2 linked regions of the Arcticibacter tournemirensis genome follow. The protein of the gene in region 1 interacts with the protein of each later gene in a pairwise test. Links are inferred from orthologs where the notes say so. Each region holds a gene or a part of one and is shown on either strand. Other genes may lie near its edges.

The links. The genes of interacting proteins can lie anywhere in the genome.
Region 2: the proteins of BDE36_RS14525 (region 1) and topA interact in binary tests that used the Escherichia coli proteins (3 or more experiments, as listed by UniProt). The link is inferred for Arcticibacter tournemirensis from one-to-one orthologs.

Annotation. Positions count from the first base shown.
Region 1 is NZ_VFPL01000001.1:3,441,910-3,449,609, reverse strand. The notes cover bases 1,911-4,655. They hold BDE36_RS14525 (IMPACT family protein), read right to left. Parts: upstream 3,718-4,655; coding sequence 3,103-3,717; downstream 1,911-3,102. Other genes in these bases: BDE36_RS14520 (SDR family oxidoreductase), read left to right, coding at 3,820-4,655; BDE36_RS14530 (hypothetical protein), read left to right, coding at 2,844-3,101; BDE36_RS14535 (Tex family protein), read left to right, coding at 1,911-2,645. In the rest of the region: BDE36_RS14540 (DUF3307 domain-containing protein), read left to right, coding at 1-228; more of BDE36_RS14535, read left to right, coding at 417-1,910; more of BDE36_RS14520, read left to right, coding at 4,656-4,689; BDE36_RS14515 (phosphoenolpyruvate carboxylase), read left to right, coding at 4,936-7,503; BDE36_RS14510 (DUF4142 domain-containing protein), read left to right, coding at 7,582-7,700.
Region 2 is NZ_VFPL01000001.1:3,814,819-3,822,844, reverse strand. What follows is about bases 1,782-4,852. They hold topA (type I DNA topoisomerase), read right to left. Parts: upstream 4,453-4,852; coding sequence 2,110-4,452; downstream 1,782-2,109. Other genes in these bases: mnmA (tRNA 2-thiouridine(34) synthase MnmA), read right to left, coding at 4,572-4,852; BDE36_RS16120 (hypothetical protein), read right to left, coding at 1,782-2,034. In the rest of the region: BDE36_RS16125 (Ig-like domain-containing alpha-2-macroglobulin family protein), read right to left, coding at 1-1,568; more of BDE36_RS16120, read right to left, coding at 1,630-1,781; more of mnmA, read right to left, coding at 4,853-5,660; BDE36_RS16105 (ABC transporter permease), read right to left, coding at 5,744-6,907; BDE36_RS16100 (HlyD family secretion protein), read right to left, coding at 6,975-7,943; BDE36_RS16095 (TolC family protein), read right to left, coding at 7,930-8,026. UniProt on the Escherichia coli protein: Releases the supercoiling and torsional tension of DNA, which is introduced during the DNA replication and transcription, by transiently cleaving and rejoining one strand of the DNA duplex.

The sequences.
Region 1 (7,700 bases):
GGTAATGCAGGAAAATGGATCGGTATCCTCGAACGCCTCATTATTTTTGTACTGGTAGTATTCGATCAGTATGCCGCTATAGGCTTGCTTACAGCCGCAAAATCTATCCTTCGCTTTAGCGATACCAAGGATGCCCCGCAACGCACAGAGTACGTTCTTATCGGGACGCTCATCAGCGTTGCTACAGCCATCACCGTTGGGTTGCTTGTTAAAACGGGACTCCGGTGAGTTGAAGGTTTAAAGTTTAAAGTTCAAAGTTGAAAGTTTAAAGTGCCGTAGCAGGTTTTAAGTTAAGGTTACGTACAAGATGCATTGAAAAATATTCTGCGTTTCTGCAGGGAATGTGGATAAGCAAATTTTGAATTATCCGGAGATAGCCGCAAATTCGCAGACTTTTACTGATTGCTTGGAAAGATATGATTTCACATTTTAAGAAGATAGCCGAGGAGCTTTCTTTAAGCGAAAAACAGGTTAGTACTACAGTTGCTTTACTAGATGAAGGCGCTACTGTGCCTTTTATCTCAAGGTACCGTAAGGAATTGACGGGAAGTCTTGATGAAGTTCAGGTAGCTGCTATCCGCGACCGCGCTGAACAACTACGGGAACTTGATAAACGCCGCGATGCTATCCTGAAATCGCTTGCTGAAATGGGCAAACTGAGCCCGGAGCTTGAAAAGCAGATACAAGAGGCAGAAACAATGACCGTTCTTGAGGACCTGTACCTGCCTTACCGGCCCAAGCGGAAGACCCGCGCCAGTGCGGCAAGGGAAAAGGGACTGCAACCTCTTGCAGATCTTCTGATGGAACAGCATAAATTTGATGTTCTTGAAGAAGCTGCTAAATATATAAATCAGGAGAAGGGTGTAACTACGGATGCAGAAGCTCTGGCAGGTGCCCGTGATATTATTGCTGAACAGATCAGTGAGAATGCAGACACAAGGGCGAAGATCAGAGAACTGTTTATAGAAAAAGGCGAGTTTAGTTCTAAAGTAATTGAAGGAAAAGAGATTGAAGGCGCCAAGTATAAAGATTACTTTGACTGGAAGGAGCCGGTAAAGACCGCGCCTTCCCATCGTATTCTGGCCATGCGAAGGGGTGAAAAGGAGCTTGTTCTTTCGCTGGATGTGTTTCCGCCTGAAGACGATGCAATCGCCATACTCGACCGGTTTTTTGTGAAGTCAAATAATGCGGCATCCGATCAGGTGCGCCTGGCGCTTACCGATAGTTACAAAAGGCTGCTGAAGCCTTCGATGGAAACAGAGGTTCGTCTGCTCACCAAAAAGAAGGCTGATGAAGAGGCCATCAGGGTATTTGCAGAGAACGTACGTCAGCTGTTGCTTTCGGCACCCATGGGGCAAAAGCGAATCATGGCAATAGACCCCGGCTTCCGCACAGGATGTAAGGTTGTATGTCTTGACGAACAGGGGCAGCTGCTGGAGAATACTGCCATTTATCCGCATACCGGCTCAGGCGGTGTTGCTGAGGCGGAAAAGACTATTTACCATCTTGTCCATACGTATTCCATTGAATCTATTGCTATAGGTAACGGAACCGCAGGACGTGAAACAGAGACTTTTATACGTCGGTTAAATCTTCCCGGAGTAAATGTGGTGATGGTGAATGAGAGTGGGGCTTCTATCTATTCCGCATCGGAGGCGGCAAGGGAGGAGTTTCCGGATAAGGACATCACCGTAAGGGGCGCAGTGTCCATCGGAAGACGGCTGATGGATCCCCTGGCCGAACTGGTGAAGATTGACCCCAAGTCGATTGGAGTAGGGCAATATCAGCATGACGTCGATCAGAATAAGTTGCAGACATCACTGGATGACACTGTTATAAGCTGTGTGAACGCAGTAGGAGTTGAGCTGAACACAGCATCTAAACAAATCCTTTCCTATGTCTCGGGTCTGGGTCCGCAGCTCGCGAAGGGCATTGTGGAATACCGTAATAAAAACGGCGCCTTTAAGAGACGTGATGAACTGAAAAAGGTGCCTCGCCTGGGCGATAAAGCGTTTGAGCAATCGGCTGGTTTCCTTCGCATCCGGAATGCAGAGCACCCGCTTGATGCAAGCGCAGTACATCCGGAACGTTATAGCTTGGTCGAACAGATGGCAAAAGACTTGAATTGCCGCCTGGAGGACCTGATGAAGGATGATACCCTACGTAAGAAGATCCGTCCTGAAAGATACGTGAGTGATGCCGTCGGACTGCCTACCTTACAGGATATACTTCAGGAGCTGGCAAAGCCAGGTCGTGATCCGCGTGAGCAGTTTGAAGCATTTAGCTTTACGGAAGGTGTGAATGACATAGCGGATCTTAAGGTGGGGATGAAGCTCCCCGGAATCATTACCAACATTACGAATTTTGGCGCTTTCGTAGATATTGGCGTACACCAGGACGGGCTTGTTCATTTAAGCCAGCTTTCAAACCGCTTCGTCAAGGATCCCAACGAAGTAGTAAAAGTGCATCAGAAAGTAGAGGTCACGGTCACAGAAGTAGACGCCAGCCGCAAAAGGATCTCGCTGTCTATGAAAACGGAGGAACAGCGACCGGTAAACAAGCCTGCTGCTAAAGTCGGAAAAAAGAGGGTCCCGGAGGAGGATTTTAACAGCAAGCTGGCTGCGCTGAAGAGTCGGTTTTCGTAAGAAAGGACGCTTTTATGTATGAATCTTTGAACCGGAATTGAATGTTAAATTATTATTAACTATTTTTAGTTTCTGAAGAACCTTTTTCGGTTTGTAAATGTTATCTAGTATACATTCATTGAACTATTGGTGTTGTTCGTGAAGACGGATCTTAATCCGGTATTCTTATCTTTTATGTGATCTTTAATAATTTGATGTATGAAAAGCATTGACGAATCAACAGCAGCAAAGGCAAACAGCTTTAATTTCTTTATAAACCTGTTTGATAACGGTGAGTTTAATGAGTTAGTAGTTACCCAAGGTGTAGATGGATACCAGGTAGAGCTTGATAATGAAACATATATGTGTACGCTGGCTCAGGATAGCAATCATTGCTGGAAGCTCATAAAAGGCTCTATACCTTCCTTTGTTATCAGCGAAATCACTCAGAGAATAGACAGGAAATTAAGTAATTAATTTATACGGTATACAGGTAGCGCTGCCTTAATCCATCTACCTTGCTAAACCTTTCAAGTACAGTGTTTAGCTGTTTTTTGCGTATTTCAACTTCAACAGAGCAATCGTTATCATAGTCCTGCTTCCGGATATGCAGATTTTCTTCCTTGATAATCCGCATTACGTCATTCATCTGCAGGTAGTCGAAGTTAAATCTATAAATGTCATTTATTGTTTTCTCTGCAACCTCAGCTACTTTTAAAGCTTCTGAAGTTGCGGTTTTGTATGCGTTGATCAAGCCTGGAACGCCCAACAGCGTGCCACCGAAGTAGCGCACTACGATGACTATGACGTTAGTGAGGCCGGCTGATAATAATGTGTTCAGAATTGGGCGTCCTGCTGTTCCCGACGGCTCACCGTCGTCGTTTATCCTGAAGGATGTCTTGTCAGGGCCGAGGCGCAGCGCCCAGCAATGGTGCCTTGCTTTGGGATGTGCAGATCTTACATTTGCAACGAATACTTTTGCCTCCTCTTCTGTGCCGGCAGGGAATGCATAGGCTATAAATTTGCTTCCTTTATCCCGAAAAACCCCTTCTGCTGGCTTTGCTATCGTTTTGTAGGTGTCGTCGAACAACATGAGGCAATATTAATTAAAATGCTTAAGGTTCAAAATTAAAAACCCTCGTTTCTTTCCATTGTTAAATAAGTAGTTTAACAACATCTATCTAAAAAACAGAACATGCAGGAACAAAATGAATTGCAGGGTGCACAGCCACCACAGCATCAGGAGAGACAGCCGGGGATTGAGTCGGAGATGACCCCGAGACCAGCCTATGAGGGTGAACAGCAGGACGTATTTTCTAAACTGGCAGGTAAAGTTGCTATCATTACTGGTGGCGACAGTGGTATTGGCCGTGCTGTTGCCGTGGCATTTGCCCGTGAAGGGGCAGACGTAGTAGTATCTTATCTTGATGAACATGAGGACGCAAAGGAAACAAAATGGCAGGTGGAAAGGGAAGGGCAGAAATGCCTTCTGATCGCAGGAGATATCAGTACCGAAGCTCATTGTATCGATATTGTAGAAAAAGCCGTGGGAGAATTTGGAAGATTGGATATTGTGGTTAACAATGCCGCGGTTCAGTATCCGCAGGAAAACCTGGAAGACATTACAGAGGAGCAGCTTGTAAGGACGTTTCGCACCAATATTTTTCCTCATTTCTTTCTCACGAAGGCAGCGTTGAAGTATCTGCAGAAGGGAAGCGCCATTATCAATACAACATCCGTAACCGCTTACCGGGGCAGCAGCCATCTGATAGACTATGCATCTACAAAAGGAGCTATTGTTGGATTCACCAGGTCGCTGTCGTCGACACTGGCGTCAAGAGGCATTCGAGTAAATGCGGTAGCTCCTGGACCTATCTGGACTCCTTTGATTCCGGCCAGCTTTCCCGAAGAACATGTTGCTACCTTCGGTACCGACGTTCCAATGAAACGCGCCGGGCAGCCCGAAGAAGTGGCCACTTGTTATGTGTTTCTGGCGTCGGTAGATTCAAGTTACATGACCGGCCAGGTACTGCATCCGAATGGAGGAGAAATAATAAATGGATAGACATGAATTAAAAAACGGTTAATAAATTGTAATATTTATTATAATATTTAATTTCTTGAAGCAGTAATTTTTAAAATATTTCAACAGGATAAAGATTTAGTTATCAATGCAATAAGCGAATAAAATGAGCCCGGATTATCAGGAATAAACCGGGCCTTTTTGTTAACTCCTTAACTTACTGTATAATAAAAATTTCGCTAAAGGCTTAAACCTGTTATTTTTGCTATCTACAACCAAAGTATCATAATGAAACTAAGTCAAAAAGAAGCAGTTTTTGCCAGTGAAGTGGTCACACGATTTGAGCTTTATAACAGCTTATTTCTAACTCTTCCGTTTTACCGGGTAAAGCATACCGGGACCCTCTTGCCCTTTTTTACATCGCATTGCGAAGAAAGTGTCAGGCAGAATATTGCTCCTTCTGAAATTATTGAAAGTTTTTTCGGGCAATATGAACAGTATGTACAGGCGGCCGACCGTTTCGACCTTCTGTTCAGGTTTATTCAGTATATCGAACGCCAGGTGGTTCTCTTTGATGCTATCGAGGATTCGGCTTTCAACAAAACACATAGTCCCGAAGAAAGTGGTTCTTTGATCGCTCTATTGCAGCAGAGTTCTACGAATTCTTCTACAAAGGCGAAGCTGAGGCAGAAACTTCAGGATTTTTCTTTAAGGCTGGTGCTTACAGCTCACCCCACACAGTTTTATCCTGGACGGGTGCTTGCTATTATAACCGACCTTACCGAAGCAATTAAATCAAATAATATCAACGAAATACACCTTTTGCTGCAGCAGCTGGGCAAAACTCCTTTTTTCAATAAGAGCAAGCCGACCCCGGTAAACGAGGCGGCGAGCCTGGCATGGTTCCTTGAAAACGTGTTTTATCACGTGGTGTCGAATCTGCAGAAGGAAATCGAGAATGAATTCGAAGGTCCGATCTTTAATGCTCACCAGCTCATCGAACTTGGCTTCTGGCCCGGCGGCGACCGCGACGGCAACCCGAATGTTACCACTCAAAGTACAAAGGAGGTTTCGGAGCTGCTAAGGGAGATCCTGTTCCGTTGTTACTACCGCGATTTCAGATCGCTCCGCCGCCGTATCACCTTCAGAGGGGTGGAAGATTATATGAACCGGCTGCAGGACCTGTTTTATCAAAACAGCTTTGTGAAAGCGGGTGAGCCTAAAAATCAAAAAGATGAGATCATCGAGAATCTGGAAGCTGTGAAAGATGTGCTTCTTAAGGTGCATGATGGTTTATTTACCGACAGAATTGATGACCTGGTACACAAGGTAAGATTGTTTGGATGCTATTTTGCGTCTCTCGATATCCGCCAGGACAGCAGGGTACTCAGAAAAGCTCATCAGGAAGGCCGGGTTCATTTAAAAAAACTGTTACCCGATGATTACGATTCTTTATCCGAAGAGGAGAAACTAGCGCTGATTAATTTCGAGGAGGCCGATATTCCTGCAGAGGGTTACGAAGACCTGAGTACGGACACGTTCAGTACCATCAGACTGATGAAGCGCATGCAAAGTGCGGGAGGAGAGAAGGCTTCTCACCGGTTTATTATTAGTAACTGTCAGCAGGCTTCGGATATTCTGCAGCTAATTAATATGTTCTTGTGGAGCGGTTGGAAAAAGGAAGAGCTAACGGTTGATTTCGTTCCTCTGTTCGAAACGGTGCAAGACCTTAAAGCTGCCGGTACCGTTATGGAACGCCTTTATTCGAATCCTTTCTACAAGGAGCATCTGAAGAACAGGGATGATAAACAGGTTATCATGCTCGGCTTTTCAGACAGTACCAAAGATGGTGGATATCTGATGGCGAACTGGTCAATCTATAAAGCAAAAGTGGAACTCACCGCTCTGGCAAGGAAATATGGCATTCAGCTCGCGTTTTTCGACGGTCGCGGCGGGCCTCCTGCACGTGGCGGAGGCAAAACTCATCGCTTTTATGCCACCATGGGTAAAGAAATCGCTAACGACCAGATTCAGCTTACTATACAGGGACAAACCATCAGCAGCCAGTACGGATCGTTTGACACGGCTCATTTTAATATCGAGCAGATGATCAATGCGGGCGTTCTTTCTTCTTACGATGAAAACGACAAGAACACGCTGACCACTAAGCAGAAAGACCTTCTTGCTTCAATGGCTGATACAAGTCACAAAGCGTTTGTTTCGTTAAGAGAAGACCCTCTTTTCCTTAAATACCTCGAAGAACATAGCCCTCTGAAGTTGCTATCTCAAATCAATATAAGCAGCAGGCCTGTTAAGAGGAATTCGGGTGGCGAATTAAAACTTGAGGATTTAAGAGCAATCAGTTTTGTAACTGCCTGGACGCAGCTTAAACAGAATATCCCGGGATTTTATGGAGTAGGCTCGACTTTGAAGAAGGCGAAAGAAGATGGGATCTGGGATGATGTGAAAGCGCTTTACGAGTCGTCGGGGCAATTTAAGACCATGATGGATAACTGCATCATGTCGATGTCGAAAGCCGATTTCAGGGTTACTGCGTACCTGGAGTCAGATCCGGTGTTCGGGCCTTTCTGGACCCGTCTCAAGAACGAATACGACCTTACCCGCAGACTGATGCTTGAACTTACCGGTACTACTGTTCTGATGGAGCAATATCCTGTAGAACGGCGGTCTATAGCCTTAAGGGAAAAAATTATTTTACCGTTGGTGATCATCCAGCATTATGCGCTTCAGCAGCTCGAGTCAAAAAATAATGATGAGGAAACCGTTAACATACTTAATAAATTAATTATCAGAACGGTGTATGGCATTGTTAACGCAGGCAGAAATGTAGCCTAGGGGAAAAGGTAATTGCTTAAAAATTAAAAACAGACTTTGATTTAAGGTGTTAGCTTACTGAATCAATTTACTGAAACTATGAAAAAAAGCAATTATCTCCTTTTAATTTTAGCCGCGGGTATGCTGGCGTTCCAGTCATGCGGCAATAGCAATTCAGGTAAGACCGACAGCACCGAACAGGCAGCGGAGGCTAACGA
Region 2 (8,026 bases), 370 kb from region 1 along the record:
TTCGATGCCAAGACACTTCGTGAAGCCCATCGGTCGCGATTATAATATGAATTGCTGCACGGATCTTCCCGCTCGTCCCAGTTGTATCCATAGGGATAATAGTTGTCGTACCGGCTCCAGAACTCATCGTCTTCATCGATATTCGCCTTGTAACCCAATTCATTCTCATCGTCGCTTAATGTTCCGCCACTTCCTTTACACGAGTATACCGAATAGGAGGGCCTGAATCCGATCATAATTCTGTAGATAGCGCCGGGCTCAGTCCTTAAAAGTTTGTCGATATCCAGCATGAAGCGTGTCTTCTTGTGAAGGTTTACACTTTTGTCGTCATCAAGCCGGATGCTTACCTGCTTTATCGGTTTTGCTACCTGGCGGAGGTTGACATCGCCGTCAAGTGAATTTTCCTGCAGGTATTGTGGAATGTTATTTCCATAAATCTTAATGATGGTTACGTCAACAGCTTTCAGATTCACAGCCTCGAAAGGCATCATCAGTTTGCCCGAATGGGGGAGGATCACACCTTTTCCCGGGATGGTCACTGAGGGCAGCCGGTTTTCGAAAAATACATTGGCATTGAAAGAACGGGGGAGTTTCTTTCCTGAGAAATTTTCAATCCCTTCGTTGACAAATACTCCATAGTTCCCCTCAAGTCGTTCCGACGGGTAAAGCTTTACCTCGCTTCCCTGGATGGTGTAGGCTGGCATTTCGGAATTGGTGATCCCGAGAAGTCCGTTTAATTCCTGTCCAATTCGCAGCGGGTCTGAAAACTGTACGAGAACGTACTGCTCATTATCCTGAATGGCACGAATATCCAGGACTTTAAAATCGCCGACAGCCGGAATTTCAAATTTCTTTTTTCCGCTTTTGTCAATATCCAGGGTGCTGCCGTCCCACAATATTGATATGGCCTGGGCTCTTTCGGCTCTGGTTATATTGTCGATAGTAAACTGGTGAGTTCTCGATTCATTATTATGCTGCCATGTCACTGTTGTCTTATACGGACTTTCCACTTTAAGAAGCTGCTCCACTTTTGTGTCCTCCTCTGTATCCGACATAATGAGCGTTCCCGAAAGTTTCATTTTATCGGGCGAACTGTTACTGGCAGATCGAAGTCCCGAAAACTCTATTTCGTAGTCGGGCTTGATGGTCTGAAAATCGAATGAAAATTCGTCCATTTCGCCAGGCACTTCCATTACCTTATCAAGATGGAACGTTACGTCGTATTTTTGATTTGGGTCGAGCTCAGAATCCGGCTTAAACTCCAATGTTCTTGAATCAATCCAATAGACCTTTCCCTTCACGTCCGGAGAAATTTCTATCAAGTCGTCTCCCGCCGGCTTTCCCGCCGAATAGGTATTCTGAATATCACTGGCCAGTCTTATACGTATCGCACTTTCGCGCGATACGATTCCACTGGTAAAGCTCTCAATGTATTTACTGTACTCCACATAATTGCTTTTTTTATAGCGTTTTAAGTTCCAGTAGGTAATGCCGGCAATGGAAAGCACGGCAATGAAGGCAAGAAGAACGGTGATCTGTTTCTTTGTGAAAGATTTTTCGGAAGGCATATAAAAGATTTTTGTGAATTTAAGAAGATTTAAATTCATAAAAAAAGATTTCAGGCGCTCTTTACCTGATCATTACTCCCGGTTTATTAACGACGGGTATCCTGATGATGTTCGATTCAACGATGCTTTCGGGAAGGAAGATGAACTTTTTATCGTATATCTGATCTTTTATATAATAGCTGAGCCAGTATTCATTTGTAAGGCCGAATACCTGTTCGTCTATAGCTTCAATCAGGGCATAACTGCCGCTTTCAACGGTGCCTATAGAATGGCGAAGTATAGATGTTTTTACATCTTTGCCATCCTTTTGTCCGTAGCCCTTAGATGACACAAGTACCATATCAATCTGTTCAGCCTTCAGATTAACGAGATAGACATTCCAAACTTTTGCTTCGGGACTCTCTCTTTCAAGAACCACAGCAATAGCTATATCTTCAACAATATTTTCGGGCAGATCTTTTTTCATATCTTGGGTTGTTAGATATTAGTATTTTTCTCAAATCTCCTGTCTCAAATCTTGATACTCATATCTCGATACTATTTATCCCTTCTTTTTCGCAAACCTTCCACCTTTTTTCTTGGGTTCTTTCTCGGCGGCTTCTGCCAGCGCCTTTACTTCCTCGAATGTAAGATCTTTTGCTTCCTTCCCTTTGGGGATTTTAACGTTCTGTTTGCCGTATTCAATATAAGGCCCCCAGCGACCGTTTAAAACCTTAACGGCAGGATCTTCATCAAACGTTTTAATAAGCTTCTCCGCATCCTTTATCCGCTTATTCTTTATAATTTCTATCGCTTGTTCTTCTGTGACACTATGCGGGTCTACATCCTTAGGCAGGGAATAAAACGCACTGTTGTGCCGGATATAAGGACCGAACCTGCCGATAGCCACAGTCATATCTTTATCTTCGAAGGCACCGACTTTTTTTGGCAGATTAAAAAGTTCCAGTGCATCTTCAAGGCTGATTGTTTCGATCATCTGGCCGCTCCTAAGGCTTGCATAGCGCGGTTTTTCCTCATCGTCAGCCTCTCCAATCTGGACGAACGGTCCAAACCTTCCGATCCTGACGGATACCTTTTTCCCGCTTGCCGGATCAATGCCAAGATCGCGTTCCCCTCTGGCTTTTTCAGCGGTTTGTATGGTATTTTCTACTTCCTGGTGGAAGGGGCTATAAAATGACTTCAGCATTTCAGTCCACTCTTTCAATCCGTGCGCTATTTCATCAAATTCCTTTTCAACATTGGCTGTGAAATGGTAATCCACAATCCCTTTGAAATATTGAATCAGGAAATCGTTCACTACGGCACCGATGTCGGTAGGGAAGAGCTTCGCTTTTTCAGCTCCGGTAATTTCAGTCTTTGTGTCTTTATTTATCTCTCCGTTCTTTAAACTGAAAACGCAATATGTTCTCGACTTCCCTTCCCTGTCTTCTTTTACAACATATCCGCGGTTCTGTACAGTAGAAATAGTAGGAGCGTAAGTGGAAGGACGCCCTATGCCCAGCTCTTCAAGTTTCTTAACGAGACTTGCTTCCGTATATCTCGCGGGAGGCCGGCTAAAGCGTTCCGTAGCTGTAATTTCCTGGGCCTTCAGATCCTGGCCTTTGCTTAACGGCGGCAGGATAGCATTGCCGCTTTCATCATCCAGGTTTACATCCTGATCTTCGTCGGTCGACTCGATATATACCTTTAGAAAGCCATCGAATTTCATCACCTCGCCGTTTGCTATAAACTGTTCAGCGCGGGTAGAAATCCCGATCTTTGCAGTTGTTTTTTCAAACCTTGCTTCACTCATCTGCGATGCAATAGCCCTTTTCCAGATAAGCTCATACAGTCGTTTTTCAGAGTTATCACCCTCGATGCTGTGCTGATCGAAATAAGTAGGACGGATCGCTTCGTGTGCTTCCTGCGCCCCTGCCGATTTTGTCTTAAATTTCCGTAACTGGTGATATTGATTGCCGTAAGCTTTGTTAATTTCGTTTGAAGCAGCGTCAAGAGCCGTTTCCGAAAGATTAACCGAATCAGTACGCATGTACGTTATCTTTCCCGATTCGTATAGTTTTTGGGCAACAGTCATTGTTCGGGAAACCGAAAAGCCAAGCTTTCTGCTAGCTTCCTGTTGTAATGTAGAGGTAGTAAAGGGAGGGGCCGGACTTCTTTTTGCCGGGCGTGTTTCAAGACTTTCTATTTTGTATGCAGCATTCTTACATGCCTGCAGAAACTCTGTCGCTTCTGCTTCGGTATCAAACCGCTCCGATAGATCTGCCCTGAAAAGCTCCTTTTGTTTTCCGGTAGAAAATATGGCTACTACTTTATACGCAGCAGTTGTTTTAAATTTATTTATCTCTCGTTCCCGCTCTACGATCAGCCGCACCGCTACAGATTGAACGCGCCCGGCTGAAAGTGAAGGTTTAACTTTTTTCCATAATACAGGAGAAAGCTCGAAGCCCACCAGCCTGTCGAGAACACGGCGTGCCTGCTGTGCGTTAACAAGATTGTAGTCTATTTTACGCGGATTATCAATGGCCCTCAGTATCGCCGGCTTGGTGATCTCGTGAAATACTATCCGTTTAGTTTTATCCTCCTTCAGTCCGAGTGTTTCAAAAAGATGCCATGAAATAGCTTCTCCCTCGCGGTCCTCGTCCGATGCAAGCCAAACAACGTCTGCTTCTTTCGCTAGTTTCTTCAGTTCGCTTACTACCGCCTTCTTGTCGGCGGGAACTTCATATTTCTGGGTAAAGTTATTAAGAACATCGATCGCGTCGTCAGTTTTTACCAGGTCGCGAATATGTCCGTAACTCGATTTAACCATAAAGTCTTTTCCAAGGTAGCCTTCTATGGTTTTTGCTTTTGCGGGTGACTCAACGATTAGTAGATTTTTTGCCATTAAAGGATGCGTTTTTTGCAAATAAAGGCATTAATCACCCCAATGCAAAATCCATTTGCTTTAAATTTTTGTAAAGTGAATGAAATAAGTGATGTGTAGCGGATTAGATTTTGAATCACTTAAAGCAGGAATCCGCCACCCAGGAGGTCGTTATCCTCGTAAAAGACAGCCGACTGACCTGGTGCAATTCCGGAAACAGCATGATGGAAATTAACTTTCATTAATCCGTCTTCTTCAACGATAGTGCTCATGGTTCCGGAATCTTTGTATCTTATCTTTGTTATTGCTTCCAAAGGCTCCGTGATATGGTCGTATTTAATAAGGTTAAGTCCTCTTACCATGGCGGTAACCTTTTTTAATTCATCCTGTGTTCCAAGAACTACAGTATTGCTCTCGGGCATAATCTCCTTAACGAACATAGGCTGGCCTAAAGCAATGCCTAGTCCTTTGCGTTGGCCTATAGTGTAAAATGGATAACCTTCATGTCTCCCTACAACCGATCCGTCGCTCAATATAAAATTGCCGCCCTGTACCTGTTCGTCCAATCCCTCTACGCGATGGCGTAAAAAGGCGCGGTAATCATTATCGGGAACAAAACAGATTTCATAACTCTCACTTTTTTTAGCAAGTTCTGCCTGCCCCATGTCGAGCGCCATCTGCCGGATCTCTGCCTTGGTAAAACTTCCAAGCGGAAACTTCGTTCGCGCAAGATTTCTCTGGGATACACCCCAAAGAACGTAGGATTGGTCCTTGTTTTCGTCTTTCCCTTTGGATATAACATAACGCCCTGTATTTTCAAGGCGAATATTGGCATAGTGGCCGGTGGCGATAAATTCGCAGTCAAGCTTGTCTGCCCGCTTAAGCAACGCTTCCCACTTAATGTGAGTATTGCAAAGCACACAGGGGTTGGGCGTGCGTCCGGCAAGATATTCGGCTACGAAATTGTCGATCACAAAGTCCCCGAACTCGCTGCGGATATCCAGTATATAGTGAGGAAATCCATAAGCAACGGCGAGCGAGCGGGCGTCGTTAATGGAGTCGAGACTGCAGCAGCCAGTCTCCTTCGAAGATGATCCGGACGATGCATAATCCCATGTTTTCATGGTAAGCCCAATTACTTCATACCCCTGTTCGTGTAACATGACAGAGGCCACGGAGCTATCGACCCCTCCACTCATTGCAACCAAAATTCTTCCGTGCTTACTCATAACAAAGTACAAAGATACTTCTTCCCCGCCGATTTTTGTTTTAGGCAGGTCAGAGAGTTGTAAAACTTCCCATATACCGCGAATTACTGTTCTTTAATCTGTCGCAGTTTCCTGAATTTCCTGCTAAGCGCAATCCATGCAAGCAATCCGAAAAAAATGCTTAACCCAGCGAGGTATAAAACCGGTTTTTGTACCAGGTCGAACGTTCCATTTTCTACCATCAGGATCCTGTAGATTTGAAGAAAGTGAGTGAGCGGAATGGCATCAGCAAGGATCCTTACACCGATAGGCATCTGGCTTAAAGGCCATGTAAAACCACTGATCACGAAGCTGGGTGTGGCTACGACCATCAGGATCTCCGTGGCCTTTAATTGATTCGGAATCAGAATGCTCACAAGAATTCCCATCATACTTACCGCGAAAACAAACAAACCTGCAAGAAGCGTGAGCAAGCCCATGTTATATTGCATGGGTATTTTAAACCACATATGCATGAGTCCGTAGGATAGCCATATTAAAAACGACATGAGAAAATAGGGAGTGCATTTGGTAATAATGGCAAGCAGGGGAGAGCCTGCCTTCAGGGCAAGATCTGTCATTGTATTCTTTTCGTACTCAGCGGCAAAAGTGATGGCAAGAGCAAGGAACAATACCTGCTGAAGTATGGTTGCCAGCATTCCGGGCCATAAGAAGTACATATAATTGCTCCCCTTGTTGTAGTTCCTCAGTATAGTGGCAGCAAATGGTTCATATTGTTTTTCTGCGAGAGATTGAGGTACACCTGTCTTTTTAAGCGCTTCTATTTGTATTCCGGCTTTAAGCGTTCCGGCAACCGTCTGTATCGCTCTTGAGGCAAAATTCGCTGTGAGGATATTATCGGCATTTACATATACAAGCATTTCGGGATACCGCTTATACTGTATATCTGCTTCGAAATTTGAAGGGATAATCAGGATACACGCCGCCTCATGTTTGATAGAGAAGTCTTTAATTCTGTTGGCTGAGGGTAGTATGGCTGCTATTTTTACAACTTCGTTGTCGTCCAGCATATCAATCATACGGCTGCTTACCGAAGAATGATCTTCATCAACCACCACAATCGGCAGATCGGTTACCTTACCTTTTTTATACGTATACCCAAAAAGAATTCCGTATGTAAGAGGTGCCCCGATAAAAAGGAGAATCAGTACAGAATTCGACCTGAAGAGTTTGAATTCCCGAAGTACGAGATCAAAGAAAGTTTTCATGTATTTTCAACTAAATATATCCGCGTTGGCAACAGGAGATAGTAAAGGCTTTTTATAGTGAAGCTTGTCATTTCTTTGATAGTTCCAATGTTGCCGTCGCGTTTGCCAGAAGCGTGTTTGTTTGCGCAGGATTGACCGGCCTGATTTTCACTTCATACAACGCTTCGCCCATCTCAAAGTCGGGGTACGCCGTAGTAATGTCAGCATAGTGGTTAAGTTGGCTCACAGATGTTACTTCGCCCTCAATGTCCGTTTTATTATAAGGTATATGGACTGTATACCTTTGTTTCTTCTTAACCTTTGCAATAGCTGATTCGGGAACTGAAAAGCGGAAGTACGTAGTGGTGTTCAGATAGCCTGTGAAAAGTGCATAGCCGGGTAAAGCAAGTTCGCCTTTATGCAGTGTGATGCTTTCTATGCTCATATCCTGTGGCGCGATAACATAACGCTCAACGGAGGCGGCACCTGCTTCTTTCAGCGCTCCTGCTGCGCGGTCTTTCTGCCCCATCGCCATAGTCTGCTGCTCTGCCCGGGCGCCGTCCTTCGCTTCTTTTATCTGTGCTGTAACAGCATCTAATTGTGCTTTAGCACCCTGCATACGAGTGTATGCTTCATCATATTGCTGCTGGGCGATCAGTGAATCTTTCAGCATGTTTGCCAGGCGGCCAACAGACGTGCGGGCAAATTGATATTGATCTTTAAGGCCCTCATATTTTGCATTTAACTGTTGTAACTGCAATGCAGTAGCGCCGTTCTTTGCCATTTCATATTGGGCGTCGGCCGATTTAACAGCCCCTTCTGCCTGCGCCATTTTTGCGTCTACTTCTGGCAGGTGAAGCAGGGCAAGCGTGTCGCCTGCTTTAACATTGTCTCCTTCTTCAACAAAGATCTTTTCTATCCTTCCCGCAACTTTTCCGGAAACAGAGATCGTTTCTCTCTTTATCCGGCCCTCAATAACGCCGGACGGTTTGTTGTTACATGCCGTAAATAAAACGACTGTAAATGACAGGGCTATTACTGTTCTAATATCGTTCATTCTCATCTGAATTATTGCTATTTTGTTGTAATGAAAAGTTTCCGCTTGCTTTCAGGTATTGAATAGCAGCTTTACGCTGATTA